DNA from 3 places in the Streptomyces sp. CNZ301 genome. Region 2 is predicted to be linked to each of the others. Evidence: riboswitches for the same ligand, from Rfam matches in the RefSeq annotation. Region 2 holds a riboswitch; each other region holds the start of a gene.

Region 1 (4,516 bases), 3.1 Mb from region 2:
CGCTGCCGTACAGACGGCTCGATCTGCTGGTCAACAACGGGGGGTTGATGGCGGTTCCCTACGGGCGGACCACCGACGGCTTCGAGACGCATCTCGGCGTGAACCACCTCGGCCACTTCGCTCTCACGGGGCTGCTGCTGGACAGGCTCGCCGCCACGCCCGGCGCGCGCGTGGTGACGGTCGCGAGCATGGCCCACTTCCTGTCCAACATCGACATGAACGACCTCGACTGCGAGCGCCGCTACCGTCCCCTGCTCGCCTACGGCGCCTCGAAGACGGCCAATCTCCTCTTCGTGCGGGAGCTGGCCCACCGCGCCGACCGTGAGGGTCTCGACCTGACCGTCACGTCCGCACACCCCGGCTATGCACGGACCGAACTCCAGGCCAAGGGCCCGCGGCTGGCGGGCCGGGCGGGGCTGGAGCGCCTCACGCGGCTGTTCACCGACGTGGTCGGCGCCTCCGCCGACCAGGGTGCGGCGCCGGTCCTGTACGCGGCGACGGCCCCGTACGTGCACGGAGACTCCTTCTACGGTCCGCGAATCCTCGGGGTCCGCGGCGGTCCCGGCCCGGCCCGGCGGGCCCCGTGGGCACGCAACGACATCGCGGCGGCGCAGCTCTGGGCGGTCTCGGAACGGCTGACGGGAGTCACGTACGGGATGAAGTGACCGGCGGGCCCGGGCGCGGGCGGCAAGGCTGGGGCGAGCGGGAAGGCCGGGGCGGGGCAGGGGCCTGAACGCGGGGCCTGACCGGCCCTTCGGCGGCCCGGCCGCCTGGCCGACCTGCCGCCCGGCTGCCCGGGCCGGCCTGCCGCCCGGTTGCCCGGCGGCCCGGCCGCCCTGCGTGCGGGTGCCGATGCCGTGCGGCCACCGTGCTGCCCATGTGCGGCCCCTGTGCGGCTCGGACGCGCGGCTTGGTGCGGGGCCCCCGCGTCGGGCATGGTTTCCTGCGTCCGTGCGGTCCTCCCGGGCCGCCGACCGCGCACCGGTGAGGCGCAGCCGTCGACCCGTTGCACCCTGTACACCCCTTGCACCCTGTACGCCCGATTCGCACCTGAGCCGCACATTCGGCGCGGCGGGAGGAGGCAGCCGTGATCCGTGTTCTCGTCGTCGACGACGACTTCATGGTCGCCCGGCTGCACAGCACCCTCGTCGGGCAGGTGCCCGGTTTCAAGGTGGTGGGAGCCGTGCACAGCGGAACGGACGCCCTTGCGGCCGTGCGCGAGCTGCGCCCGGACCTCGTACTGCTCGACATGTACCTTCCCGACCTGCCCGGCCTGGAGGTCCTGCGCGAGCTGCGCGGCACCGGCACCCCCGAGGAAGGCCCGGACGTGCTGGTGGTGACCGCCGCCCGCGACGCGGAGACGGTACGCGGCGCACAGCGCGGCGGCGCGGTGCAGTACGTCATCAAGCCCTTCGAGGGGCAGCTGCTGAAGGAGCGGCTGCTCCGGTTCGCGGAGCGCCGCGAGGCGCTCGCGGCGCTCCAGGCCCCGGAACAGCGGGACGTCGACCGGCTGTTCGGCGACACGGCAGCCCCGGGCGGCGAGGCGGCGGAACCCGGCCGTCCGGGCTCCTCCGGCGGCGGGGACACCGGCGACGGCGGTGCGCTCCGCCCGCACGAGGCGGCGGGCGGCTCCGACGGGCGGCGCGTGCGGCTGCCCAAGGGGCTCACGGAACAGACGGCCGGACTGGTGCGCGCCACGCTCGACGCCGAGACCGGCTCCGCGGGCCTTTCCGCGTCCGAGTGCGCCGGACGCACCGGTCTGTCCCGTGTGAGCGCCCGCCGGTACCTGGAGCACTTCGTCTCCGTCGGAACCGCCCGCGTCACCCTGCGGTACGGCACCACGGGGCGCCCGGAGCGCCGGTATCACCGAGTGGATCCGGCCGGCTCCGCAGCGCCCGCACAGACCGGGCCGTAAAAGCGGGGAGAACGCGTGATTCGCACCACAGAAGCAACGTGACGGGTTTCACATCGCCGATGTCGCGCGCATCCCGGGCCGTTCAATTCCCTTGCCCCGCAAGGCGAATGGAACGGCACTCCTCAACCCGTACATGCCAATTCCCACGATCTTCACCTCCGGTGGATTCTGCGCCTTTCTTGTGGTGGCGAATTCCTTCTGTTTAACGTGCAATCCCACCGCGTCTCCCGTGCGGTGGTCCGCCACCGGAACGCCGAATCCTGCCACCGGCCGGCGGAAATCACGCAATCCCAGTCCGGCAGGAGCGGGGGACCCAGGTAAGTGCCGCGCGTTCCGCACCCACGAGGAAACGCGCGGCTAGGGGTGAAGCCGCACGCGAATGCCCCCTCGCATTCGCTGCGGCCGGGCGGCTCCAGCCCGAATCCGACAGCTCACCCCGCAGGCGCAGGAGAGGAACTGCCCTATGTCCGGACGCGGTCGACACCGTCGTCAGTCCAATCGCCCCATCTCGCGCAAAGTTTCGCGCACTTCGCTCGCCATTACCGCGGGCGGTGCGGGCCTCGCCCTTCCGTTCGTCGGTTCCGGCACCGCGAACGCAGCCTCCGTCGACACCTGGGACAAGGTCGCCCAGTGCGAGGCCTCGGGCAACTGGTCCATGAATTCCGGCAACGGCTACTACGGCGGGCTTCAGTTCACCCCGAGCACCTGGTCCGCCAACGGCGGCACGGAATACGCTCCGCGCGCCGACCAGGCCACCAAGCAGGAGCAGATCCGCGTGGCCGAGAAGGTCCTCGACAGCCAGGGCCCGGGGGCCTGGCCGTCCTGCGGTCCCAAGGCCGGTCTCAGCCGGGACAGCGCCGCTCCGGACCTGTCCGGCGACTCCGCCGAGAAGTCCGGCCAGGCCAAGAAGGCCGCGAAGGCCGACAAGGCGAAGAAGGACAGCCCGAAGAGCGGCGAGAAGTACACCGTCGTGCCCGGCGACACCCTCAGCGGCATCGCCCGCGACCACGACACCAAGGGCGGCTGGCAGAAGCTGTACCAGGTCAACCGGAAGACCGTCGGCTCCGACCCCGACCTGATCCACCCGGGGCAGAAGCTCAGCCTCTCCGGCAAGGCACAGGCCTCGGGATCGCAGCCGCAGGGCGGCGCCAAGGCACCGCAGGCCGGCGGCGTGCACTCGTCCGGCTCGAAGTACGGGAACAACCTCGACGGCTGGATTCGCGAGGCCCTGGACATCATGAAGTCCAAGAACATTCCCGGTACTTACGACGGAATCAAGCGCAACATCATCCGGGAGTCCGGCGGCAATCCGAATGCCGTCAACAACTGGGACATCAATGCCCAGAACGGCACCCCCTCAAAGGGTCTGCTGCAGACCATCAAGCCCACCTTCGACTCGTACCACGTCGAGGGCACCTCCTGGAGCATGACCGACCCCGTCGCGAACATCGTGGCCGCCTGCAATTACGCGGCAGCCAGGTACGGTTCGATCGACAACGTCAACGGCCCGTACTGACGGCACCGATGGGACAGTCCGGCGAACCGCCCGGACCGGCCCGGAGACCGGCCGTAACAACTCGATACAGGCGCGGTGTGTTTCGGCAAGTGCTTCGGCATTCCCGCGATTCCCTGAATCGTCCACGGATCAGCGATTCAGCGAATCGGAAGGGCACCGCGTTGCGACGCCGACGGCGGCCCGTTCCCCGGAAGGAATCCGGGTGAGCGGGCCGCCGTCGGCTTTTGCGTACCGCCGGCCGCTCACGACCGCCGGCGGATTCCGCCACGGCCGTTTCACGGCTGGAAGGTCTCCTCGGCCCGCACCGCCACTTCGAGAACGAGCGGGCGAGTGCTGTCGGGGAGTTCGGGGAGCAGCGCGTCCAATTCATCGAGCAGTGCGGCGTGTCCGGTGACGCGGCGCGCCGGACAGCCCAGGGCCCTCGCCATGCCGGAGACGCTGACTTCCTCGAAATCGGGCCAGGGCGCGGTGGATTCGTGTTTGTCCGCGAGCCGGTCCATGATCGCGTAGCGTCCGTTGGCGAGAACGACGAAGACGACGCCCACCCTGTAGCGCACGGCGGTCCACAGCGCCTGGATCTGGTAGAGCGACGACCCGTCGCCGACGACCGCCACGACCGGACGCCGTGGCGCACCCATCCGCACCCCGATCGCGGCCGGAAGCGCGAAGCCGAGCGCGCCCATGGCGGCGCTCAGGAACCCCAGCGGCCGCCGCGCCGGCACGAGCGCGTGCAGGTCGGGACGGCTGGAGGGCGTCTCCTCCACCAGCACGGTGTCCGCCGGCAACCGCCGCGCGAGCTCCGCCAGTACGTGCGCGGCGCGCAGCGGCTCCCCCTCGGCGGGAGGCGGGGGCGCTACGGGCCGCTTGGCACCCACGGGTTCCCCGTCCTCCTGCGGCCGTACAGCACGGCCGCCGTCCTTGCCCGCGGCCTGGGCCAGCGCCGTGCAGAACGCGGGAAGGGCGGCCACCACGGCGAGCTCGGCCGGGGCCCGCTGCGCCTCGGCCGGGTCGTCGGTGACGACGGCGAGGCGGGTGCCGGGCCGCACCAACGGGCCTTCCTCGTACGGATACTGGCGGAAGACGGG
Region 2 (4,516 bases):
CGGTGAGGCGAAAGGTACTGGGGGCTGGGGGTGGTTGGTGGGGTGAAGAAATCAGTCGCACGCCCGCGAGGTGAGCGTTAACTTCCATCTGAGGACGGCGAGGTGGGGCACGGCCGCGAAGGGGGCAGACGTGGAGACTGAGTCAGTGCAGGCCGATCGTTTGGCATTGCTGCTCGACCAGTTCGACCACGCCAGGGAAATGGCCCAGGTGCGGCTGAGGGGGCTCAGCGACGAGGAGTACCTGTGGGAGCCGGTACCCGAGTGCTGGTCCATCCGGCCCCGGGGCGAGGCGACGACGCCCAGGGCGTTCGGGCCTGGAGAGTGGGTGCTCGACTTGGGCGCCCCGGACATCCCGGCAAGTGAGTACGCCGAGGTGGGCCGACAGGCCGCCAGCGGCATGTCGGTCGCCAAGATCGCAGAGGACTGGAGTGTGAGTGTCGAGCGAGTCGAGCAGGTCCTCGCCCACACCGGCACACCGGAGCCTGACGAAGCGCCGGTCACGACCATCGCGTGGCGGCTGGGGCACTTGCACTTCTGTTTCGCAGGCAGTTGGGAGTGGACATTCGGCGAGCGGCAGCAGGAGCCAAAGCTGCTGGTCGACTTCGCCCCCTCCGCGTCCTTGGCACTCGAGCGGTTCTGGGCACTGATCGACCGCTGGCGTGAGAGCGTCGCAGCCGTCTCCGACGAACAGCTCAACACGGTCGGCTTCTCGCAATACCCATACGGCTCCGACTCCGACGAGCCATACATCAGTGTTCTGTCGGGCGCCAACCTTGAGTTCATTCACCATATGGCCGAGATCGCGTTGCTCCGCGACCTGTGGCAGGCCCGGTTCAGCACAGGCGGCTAGGCTCCAGGCACGCTGCGCGTAAATGATTCCGACCAGGGCGCCGCTCTCACTGGCTTGTGGAGCGAGTGAGTGACTGCACGACAGCCGTAACTGCCGGTCGGTCCTGGTCCAGCCAGTCAACTTCGAAGGCCGCCGCGGCCGTTAGCCACCGCACTTCGTCATGGTCCTGGAGCGGCCGGGGTTCGCCCTTCAACAAGCGCACACGCCAGACGTGCAGGACAAGTCCCGGCTGAAGAGGCCATTCTCCGGGCAGGCGCTCCAGAGGTTCGACCTCAATCCCCAATTCCTCGCGTAGTTCCCGGACCAGTGCCTGAGCCGGTGTCTCGCCGTGCTCGACCTTGCCACCTGGCAGTTCCCAGCGTCCTGCGAGGGACGGCGGAGCAGTTCGTCTGGCGCCGAGCAACTTCCCCTGGTCGCACACGGCGCCCCCGACCACCACTCGCGGTGCTTCTGCCTTGTCCATGCTCGGAACCTACTGCTTCATGGTGAGCAGCTTCAGTTCATGTGCCCAGCTCACACCACACCGTCTTGCTGTCCGCCCTTCGCTCCACGCCCCACCCGTGCGTCAGCGCGTCGAGGAGAGCGAGCCCCCGGCCCGACTCGGCTTCGTCCGGAGCCCGTTGGAGGACCGGAGGCGCACCCGGTGCCGGATCCGTAAGGCTGAGACGCGGGCGTGGGCCGGCCATGGAGGCGTGAAGGGTGACCGGGGTGCCCGGGCCGACGTGGACGATGGCGTTGGTGAGGAGTTCGCTGACGCACAGTCGGGCTGTGTCGGCGAGTTCGGGAAGGCCCCACAGCTCGAAGTAGGCGCCGATGCGGTGGCGTACGGGCGAGAGAGCTTCAGGCTCCGCGAGGAGCGGGATCGTCAGGGTGACGCAGCACCTGCGGGTCAGGTGCTGCCGTTCGAGCTCCGCGAGGGCGGGGCGTTCTTCGCCGCCGGTCATCGGTCCACAGCCTTTCGGTGCGCTCTCGGGCGCCGCGAACTCCTGTGTGGCGTATGCCCCGTCGGTCCCGTAACCGTACGTGCCGTAGCTGTCGTACGCGCCGTAGGTGTCAGCCGGCTGTGATGCGTACGAGTCGTACTGGCCGTAGCTGCCGGTCTGCTCGAAGAAGTCGAAGCTACCGGGCTGTTGGTGCGGGCCATCGTTGCCGTAGGGGCCGTATTCGCCGTGTCTGTCGGACTCTTCGTCGTCCAGGTACGGGTCGTACGTGCCCTCGGGGGCATGCCTGTTGGACGCCACGGGGGCCGTTCTCCTTTCCTTCCTTCTCGCCTACCGGGTTAGCTGACGGGTTCGGAGCAGGAAGGTCTCCTACGAACTGCCCGCCCGTGGGCGGAACTTGCCGATTCACCCCAGTCCCTGCCGTGTGGCAGGGGGTGGTTCCCCGGTTCCCTTGGTGCAGCGATATCGAGTTGTGGCTCGGGGTGGTGCACTTTCAGGATTCGGCGACGGCGCACGGAGCCGTCTCTCGTGACGGCAGTGACGACCGCGCTGCGTTATGGAACGTTAATAGAGCCGCCGCTGAGATTCCAAGCGGTTCCAGTGAGATTTGTAGCTCCATGACATGCGGATTCCTGGACAGTAAGGGCTAATTGGGGCACTTGCTCACTCTGCACCGCGCGTGTGGTCGCTGTGCGTGACCGGTGAACCAATCGTGACGGGGCAGTGCCCCCGCCCCCTCAAGGGGGGAGAGCATCGAGCGGAACGACCGACGGAACGCCTCAGCAGGAGCGGCAGCGACAGAGCGAGGCGCCGCACGGCCACGGAGGCACCGACGGCATCGCTCTGCGAGCGCGGCGTGCCGACCCGGCGGAGGGGGCCCGCCCGACCGGCCCATCGGACGGACCGGCCACCAGCCACGCCCTGGATGTCACGGTTTGTTCGGCTTGCTGACGGGAACCGGGCTGTATGTCCTATTCACAGAAGCTGCTTGCCTGCGCCAGCGCCCTGCGCGCCGTGCTGCCCGACTCCGAGCGGCAGGGACGCGTACTCGCCGCCATCGAGAGAACCGAGCAGGACACCCGGCTGGACCCCCCGGTCCAGGGACTCCAGCGGGCCGTGCACGCACTCCCCCTCAGTGACGAGGACCGCGACGTACTGCACGGCCACTGGCTCGGCCACCCCCTTCATCCGGCGCTCGTCCAGGTCCCGCTCGGCACCTGGTTCTCGGCCGCCGTCCTGGACCTGATTCCGGGCAAGCGCCGGCATTACGCGCCGGCGGTGCTGATCGCCACGGGGCTCGTCGCCGCCGTGCCCGCCGCCGTAACCGGGTGGGTCGACTGGGCTGAGCTGCGCAAACCGCAGATGCGCGTCGGTCTGCTGCACGCGGTCGCCAATTCCGCCGGGGTGATCCTCTACGCCTACTCGCTGGGTGCGCGCGTGCGGGGCCACACCGTGCGCGGGCGGGCCTTCGGTTACGCCGGGCTCACGGCCGTGGCGGTCGGCGGCGCGCTCGGCGGTCACCTGGCCTACCGGCAGGCGGCGGCCGTCAACCACGCCGAGGACATCCCGGTGCGTACGGAGCCCGGCTGGCACGCGCTGGGCGCGGTCGCGGACTTCCCCGTCGGGAAGGCGGTGCGGCGGATCGTCGGAGAGACGCCGGTTCTGGTGGTGCGGGCGACCGGCAACACGGTGCACGTCCTGGCCGACCGGTGCAGCCACATGGCGGGACCGCTCTCGCAGGGAGAACTCGTCGACGGGTGTGTCCGCTGCCCCTGGCACGGCAGCGTCTTCCGGCTCTCGGACGGCTGGAACGTGAGCGGACCCGCGACGTCCCCCCAGCCCGTCTTCGAGACGCGGCACGTGGACGGACTGGTTGAGGCGCGCCTCGCCTGAACCGCTGGTGCGTCACCGTCCCGTCGATCACCCGCACGGGACGCCTGGGCCTGTCCGACGGACAGCCCCAAGCCGCATCGGCACCTGTGGCAGAGACGGGCGAAGACCGAGCGAGGGGCTGGACGGCAGCGACAGCGGCGCACCCGCAGAAGGGAACGACAGACGTGGACGCGGGAGGCACGGGCACCACCAGGCACCTGCTGGAACGCCTGAGGCTTCCGGCCGGTGTGCTGGCCAGGCACGCGTCGGCGGGACGGCGCACGGACCTGCTGCCGCCATGGGTGAAGGCCCTCCCGCCGACGCTGGTGCTGCTGGCGCTCGTCCTGGAGCTGCTGACGCCGAGCCGCTACTCGTTCGCCTCGTTCCTCACCGCCGCCGTCGTCCTGGCGGCGCTGCTGTCGCAGCCCGCGGTGACGCTTCTGATCGGACTGCTCTCGGTCGGACTGCTGATCGGGCTGCACGTTGCCCTGACGGACGTGTACCCGGAGAACGTCACCGGTCCGGTCATCACTCTCGTCCTGGTCACCGGCTTCTCCACACTGCTGTCCATGATCCTGGAACGCACCACGCTTCAGCTCGTACAGGTGCAGGCGGTCGCCGAGGCGACTCAGCGGGCGCTGCTGCGGCCGCTGCCGGAACGGCTGCGTCACGTCCGCATCGCGGGCGTCTACCGCGCCGCCGACGAGGCCGCTCTCATCGGCGGCGACCTCTACAGCGTCCGGCCGACGCCGTACGGGGTGCGAGCGGTGATCGGCGACGTACGCGGCAAGGGCATCGGGGCGACGGAGGGGGTCGCGACGATCACGTCGTCGTTCCGTGAGGCGGCCATGTC
Region 3 (4,516 bases), 1.4 Mb from region 2:
AAGACCTCTTCGAAGACACGCGATTGTGCGTTCGTGCGGTAGAAGACCGCCACGTCGCCGGCCCTGGCCTCGCCCGCGTCGGTGAGCCGGTCGATCTCGTCGGCCACGAACTGGGCCTCGTCGTGCTCGGTGTCGGAGACGTAGCCGGTGATGCGGGCACCGGCGCCGGACTCCGTCCACAGGTTCTTCGGGCGGCGGTTCTCGTTCCGCTCGATCACGGCGTTGGCGGCGCTGAGGATCGTCTGCGTGGAACGGTAGTTCTGCTCCAGGAGGATCGTCGTGGCGTCCGGATAGTCCTCCTCGAACTGGAGGATGTTGCGGATCGTGGCGCCGCGGAAGGCGTAGATGGACTGGTCGGCGTCGCCCACCACGCACAGCTCGGCCATCGGGGGCGCCGGCCTCTCCTCCTCGCCGCCCTCGGCCCCGTCCTCGCCCTCGTCCCGGGCGGCGCGCGGTTGCTGCTCAGCGGCCTCGCCGGTGCCGACGAGTTCGCGCACCAGCATGTACTGGGCGTGGTTGGTGTCCTGGTACTCGTCGACGAGGACGTGACGGAAGCGGCGCCGGTAGTACTCGGCGACGTCGGGAAACGCCTGGAGCAGATGGACGGTCGTCATGATGATGTCGTCGAAGTCCAGCGCGTTGGCCTCGCGCAGCCGCGCCTGGTACATCGTGTACGCCTCGGCGAGGGTCTTCTCGTAGTTGTCCGAGGCCTGCGCGGCGAAGTCCTCGTCGTCGATCAGCTCGTTCTTGAGGTTGGAGATCTTCGCGCTGAACGCCTTCGGCGGATACCGCTTCGGGTCCAGGTCGAGGTCCCGGCACACCAGCGCCATCAGCCGCTTGGAGTCGGCCGCGTCGTAGATCGAGAAGGACGACGTGAAGCCGAGCTTCTTGCTCTCGCGGCGCAGGATGCGCACACAGGCACTGTGGAAGGTGGACACCCACATCGACTGGGCGCGGGGTCCGATCAGTTCCTCGACGCGCTCCCTCATCTCGCCGGCCGCCTTGTTGGTGAAGGTGATGGCGAGGATCTGCCCGGGGTGAACATGCCGTGCGGACAGGAGATGGGCGATGCGGTGCGTGAGCACACGCGTCTTGCCCGAGCCGGCGCCCGCGACGATCAGCAGCGGCGAACCGGAGTGCACGACGGCCGCACGCTGCGCCTCGTTCATCTCCTTCAGCAACGCCTCGGGGTCGACGACAGTCCTCGGCGAACCGCCCCTGTGGTACGAGGACGGGCCTCCGGCGCCGCCTCCGCGAGGGCCGTCCGGGGCTCCCCCGGAGCCGTCTCCCGCGCCGGCCGAGGGGCCGTCGGAGCTGCTCGGTCCGCCCTGCCCGGGTGAGGCACCGTCCTGCGCGCGCACGGGTGCGAGGTCCGCCAGAAAGCTGTCGTCGAAGAGGCTGCTCATCGTCGTAGAAGTCTAGATTGCCGCGCCGACACCGCACCGCCACCTCCCGCACGGGATAACGAACAGATATCGGACGTATCACCTGACGGCCTTCACATACGCCCCACATCTCGCTACGGTGCCGTGCCAGGCGGTCCGCACCATTCGCCGGCGAAAGCGTCGGCACGGGCCGCCTCCGCCGAATCCGACGGACATCCGAAGGGCATCTGACGAGCACTGCCCACGGAGCCGGGGACCCACCGCGCATGCGCGCTCAGGCGTGCGCACCCGGGGTGAATCGGGAAGTCGCACCGCGCAAGCACCGCGCACGACCCGTAGGGCAGCCTTCCGAGAGCCCGAACCCGACAGCTAACCCGGTAGGCGGTTCACGGAAGGAGTTGCCGGTCTTGGCGTCCCACCGCAAACCGCGCAGCCGGATACTGAAGTCCGCCCCGACGAAGCGCGGAGTCCTCGGCGTCACCACCGCCGCACTCGCCTCCGTCTCCCTTCTCTCCCAGAGCGCGCAGGCCGCGCCGGACGACGGCAGACCGTCGGTCTCGGAGGTCAAGAAGAAGGTCGACGAGCTGTACCAGAAGGCCGAGGTCTCGACCCAGAAGTACAACGCGGCCAAGGAGAAGACTGAGGCCCAGCGCAAGAAGGCGGACAGATCCCTCGACGAGGCGGCCGAGAGCACGGCGAAGCTCAACGACGCCCGCCGCACACTCGGCAACTACGCGACGGCCCAGTACCGTTCGGGCGGCATGTCCCAGACCGCGACCCTCCTGCTCACCGAGGACCCGCAGCAGTTCTTCCAGCAGACGCACGTGCTGGACCGGATGAGCGGCCGCCAGAAGGAAGCCGTCGCCGACTTCGAGAAGCAGCAGCAGGCGGCGAAGGACAAGCGGGAGGCCGCCACCGAGGAACTGGGCTCGCTCACCGCGTCCCAGAAGGCTCTGAAGAAGAACAAGCAGGAAGTGCAGGACAAGCTCTCCGAGGCGCGGAAGCTGCTGTCGAAGCTGACGGCCGAGGAGAAGGCACGCCTGGCAAAGATCGCGAAGCAGAAGCAGGAGGCCGCCCGCAAGGCCGCGGAACGTGCCGAGGAGGCGCGCCGCGAGGCGGAGCAGGGCGACGGCTCACAGTCGGACGGCTCGCAGGCGACGCAGGCCGGGAAGGTTCTCGACTACGCCAAGGCGCAGTTGGGCAAGCCGTACGTGTGGGGCGCGACGGGCCCCAGCTCCTTCGACTGCTCCGGCCTCACCCAGGGAGCCTGGAAGGCCGCCGGGATCTCCCTGCCCCGCACGACGTGGGACCAGGTCAAGGTCGGCACGAAGGTCGCCAAGTCGGAGATGAAGGCGGGCGATCTGATCTTCTTCTACGACGACATCAGCCACGTCGGCATCTACGTCGGCGACGGGCAGATGATCCACGCGCCGAAGCCGGGCACGAACGTGCGGTACGAGTCGACCGGCAACATGCCCTTCCACTCGGCGGTGCGCCCCGGCTGACGGCGGGCCGCCCCGTCCGGGCGCCCGGGTCGCGCTGCCGCGGCCCGGTCGCCCCCCGGTGTGACCGGGGCAGGGGCGGGTGGTGCGGCGGCTCGACCCTCCGCCGACGACGGCGATCTCAGGCCTTCATCGCGTCCGTCACGTCCACAGGACGGCGATGAAGATGTTCGCCACCGTCAGCGCGCCGACCGTGCCGAAGAGGGACGAGGGCACCTTCTCCTCGTCCCTCTTCACATAGACCAGGCCGAGGATCACGACGAGCAGCGCGAGCTTGACGCCGATCTTGACGTTGTTCACGGGGTCGCCGCCCGCCTGGTTGAGGCCCACCAGGACCATCCCGGTCAGCAGCATCGTGAGCGCGCCGTGCAGCATGCCGGGCACGAAGCGGGCCTCGTCCGCACGCATCGCCTTCATCTGGAAGAAGAAGCCGCCCAGCAAGGCCGCGATGCCGATGACGTGGAGGCCGACGAAGACATGTATGAGTACGTCCATGGACAGGGAGCCTAGCGGCGGGGCCGCCGGCAGACCGGCGCGGGGCCGCCGGCCCGCCTGCGGGAGCCCGGGTGCCGTTTCACCAGCGCACCGGCAGCTCCTTCACCCCGCGCATCAGCATCCCCGTCAGCCACGGCAGAGAGGACTCGTCCGCGTCCGCCTCGATGTCCGGGCAGCGCTCCAGCAGAGTACGGATCGCGATTCGTCCCTCCAGGCGGGCCAGCGGAGCCCCCAGGCAGTAGTGCAGGCCGTGGCCGAAGGCGATGTGGCCGCGGGCGTCGCGGCGGATGTCGAAGCGGTCGGGGTCCTCGAAGCGCTCCGGGTCGCGGTCCGCGTCGGCCATGGCGATCAAGACCGTCGAGCCCGCGGGAATGGTCACCCCGCCCATCTCGACGTCCTCCAGGGCGAGTCGCTGGGTGCACGTCTCGACGGGGCCGTCGTAGCGGAGCATCTCCTCGACGGCGCCCTCCAGCAGCCCGAAGTCCGCACGGAGCCGGGCGAGTTGGTCCGGATGTGCGAAGAGGGCGCGCATTCCGTTGCCGATGAGGTTGACCGTGGTCTCGTGGCCTGCGACGAGCAACAGCACGCACATGCCGGTGAGTTCGTCGCCGGTTAGCCGATCGCCACCGTCGTCGACCTCCTGGATCATTGCGCTGAGCAGGTCGTCGCCAGGGTCCTCCCGCTTCGCCTCGATCAGCCCGGTGAGATAGGCGGGCATCTCCTGGTACGCGCGGGCCTCCTCCTCCGCGCTGGTGGGCCCGACTATCGCGTTGGACCAGCCACGGAAGGCCTGACGGTCGAGTTCGGGTACGCCGAGCAGTTCGCAGATGACCGTCATCGGCAGCGGGAAGGCAAAGGAGGCGATCAGGTCCGCACGCCGCTCCTCCTTCCCCAGCATCGCGTCGAGCAGCCCGTCGGTGATCTGCTGGACGCGCGGTCCGAGCGCGGCGATCCGGCGCGGCGTGAACGACCCCGCCACCAGGCGACGCAGCCGGGTGTGGTCCGGCGGGTCCGTCGTCAGCATGTGGCCGATCGCCGGCAGGTCGGGGTTGAGGATCTGCCCTATGCCCCCGTGGTTCTGCCAGTCCCGACTGAGCCGGGGGTCGGTGAAGGCCGTGCGGCACATCTCGTGCC

The links. Region 2 has a riboswitch for cyclic di-AMP ahead of EV375_RS20600 (ATP-binding protein). Riboswitches for the same ligand answer to the same signal wherever they lie in the genome.
Region 1: another riboswitch for cyclic di-AMP. It lies ahead of EV375_RS07490 (transglycosylase family protein); the one in region 2 lies ahead of EV375_RS20600 (ATP-binding protein).
Region 3: another riboswitch for cyclic di-AMP. It lies ahead of EV375_RS14555 (C40 family peptidase); the one in region 2 lies ahead of EV375_RS20600 (ATP-binding protein).

Annotation. Positions count from the first base shown of each region.
Region 1 is NZ_SHLG01000001.1:1,708,529-1,713,044, forward strand. It holds gene EV375_RS07480 (oxidoreductase) at 1-665, shown strand, start outside; gene EV375_RS07485 (response regulator) at 1,088-1,915, shown strand; cyclic di-AMP (ydaO/yuaA leader) riboswitch at 2,193-2,373, shown strand; gene EV375_RS07490 (transglycosylase family protein) at 2,379-3,431, shown strand; gene EV375_RS07495 (thiamine pyrophosphate-dependent enzyme) at 3,707-4,516, opposite strand, start outside.
Region 2 is NZ_SHLG01000001.1:4,775,154-4,779,669, reverse strand. It holds gene EV375_RS20610 (DinB family protein) at 131-850, shown strand; gene EV375_RS20605 ((deoxy)nucleoside triphosphate pyrophosphohydrolase) at 897-1,313, opposite strand; gene EV375_RS20600 (ATP-binding protein) at 1,351-2,091, opposite strand; cyclic di-AMP (ydaO/yuaA leader) riboswitch at 2,104-2,263, opposite strand; gene EV375_RS20595 (Rieske (2Fe-2S) protein) at 2,758-3,684, shown strand; gene EV375_RS20590 (PP2C family protein-serine/threonine phosphatase) at 3,849-4,516, shown strand, end outside.
Region 3 is NZ_SHLG01000001.1:3,398,183-3,402,698, forward strand. It holds gene pcrA (DNA helicase PcrA) at 1-1,406, opposite strand, end outside; cyclic di-AMP (ydaO/yuaA leader) riboswitch at 1,614-1,785, shown strand; gene EV375_RS14555 (C40 family peptidase) at 1,793-2,890, shown strand; gene EV375_RS14560 (hypothetical protein) at 3,029-3,382, opposite strand; gene EV375_RS14565 (cytochrome P450) at 3,462-4,516, opposite strand, start outside.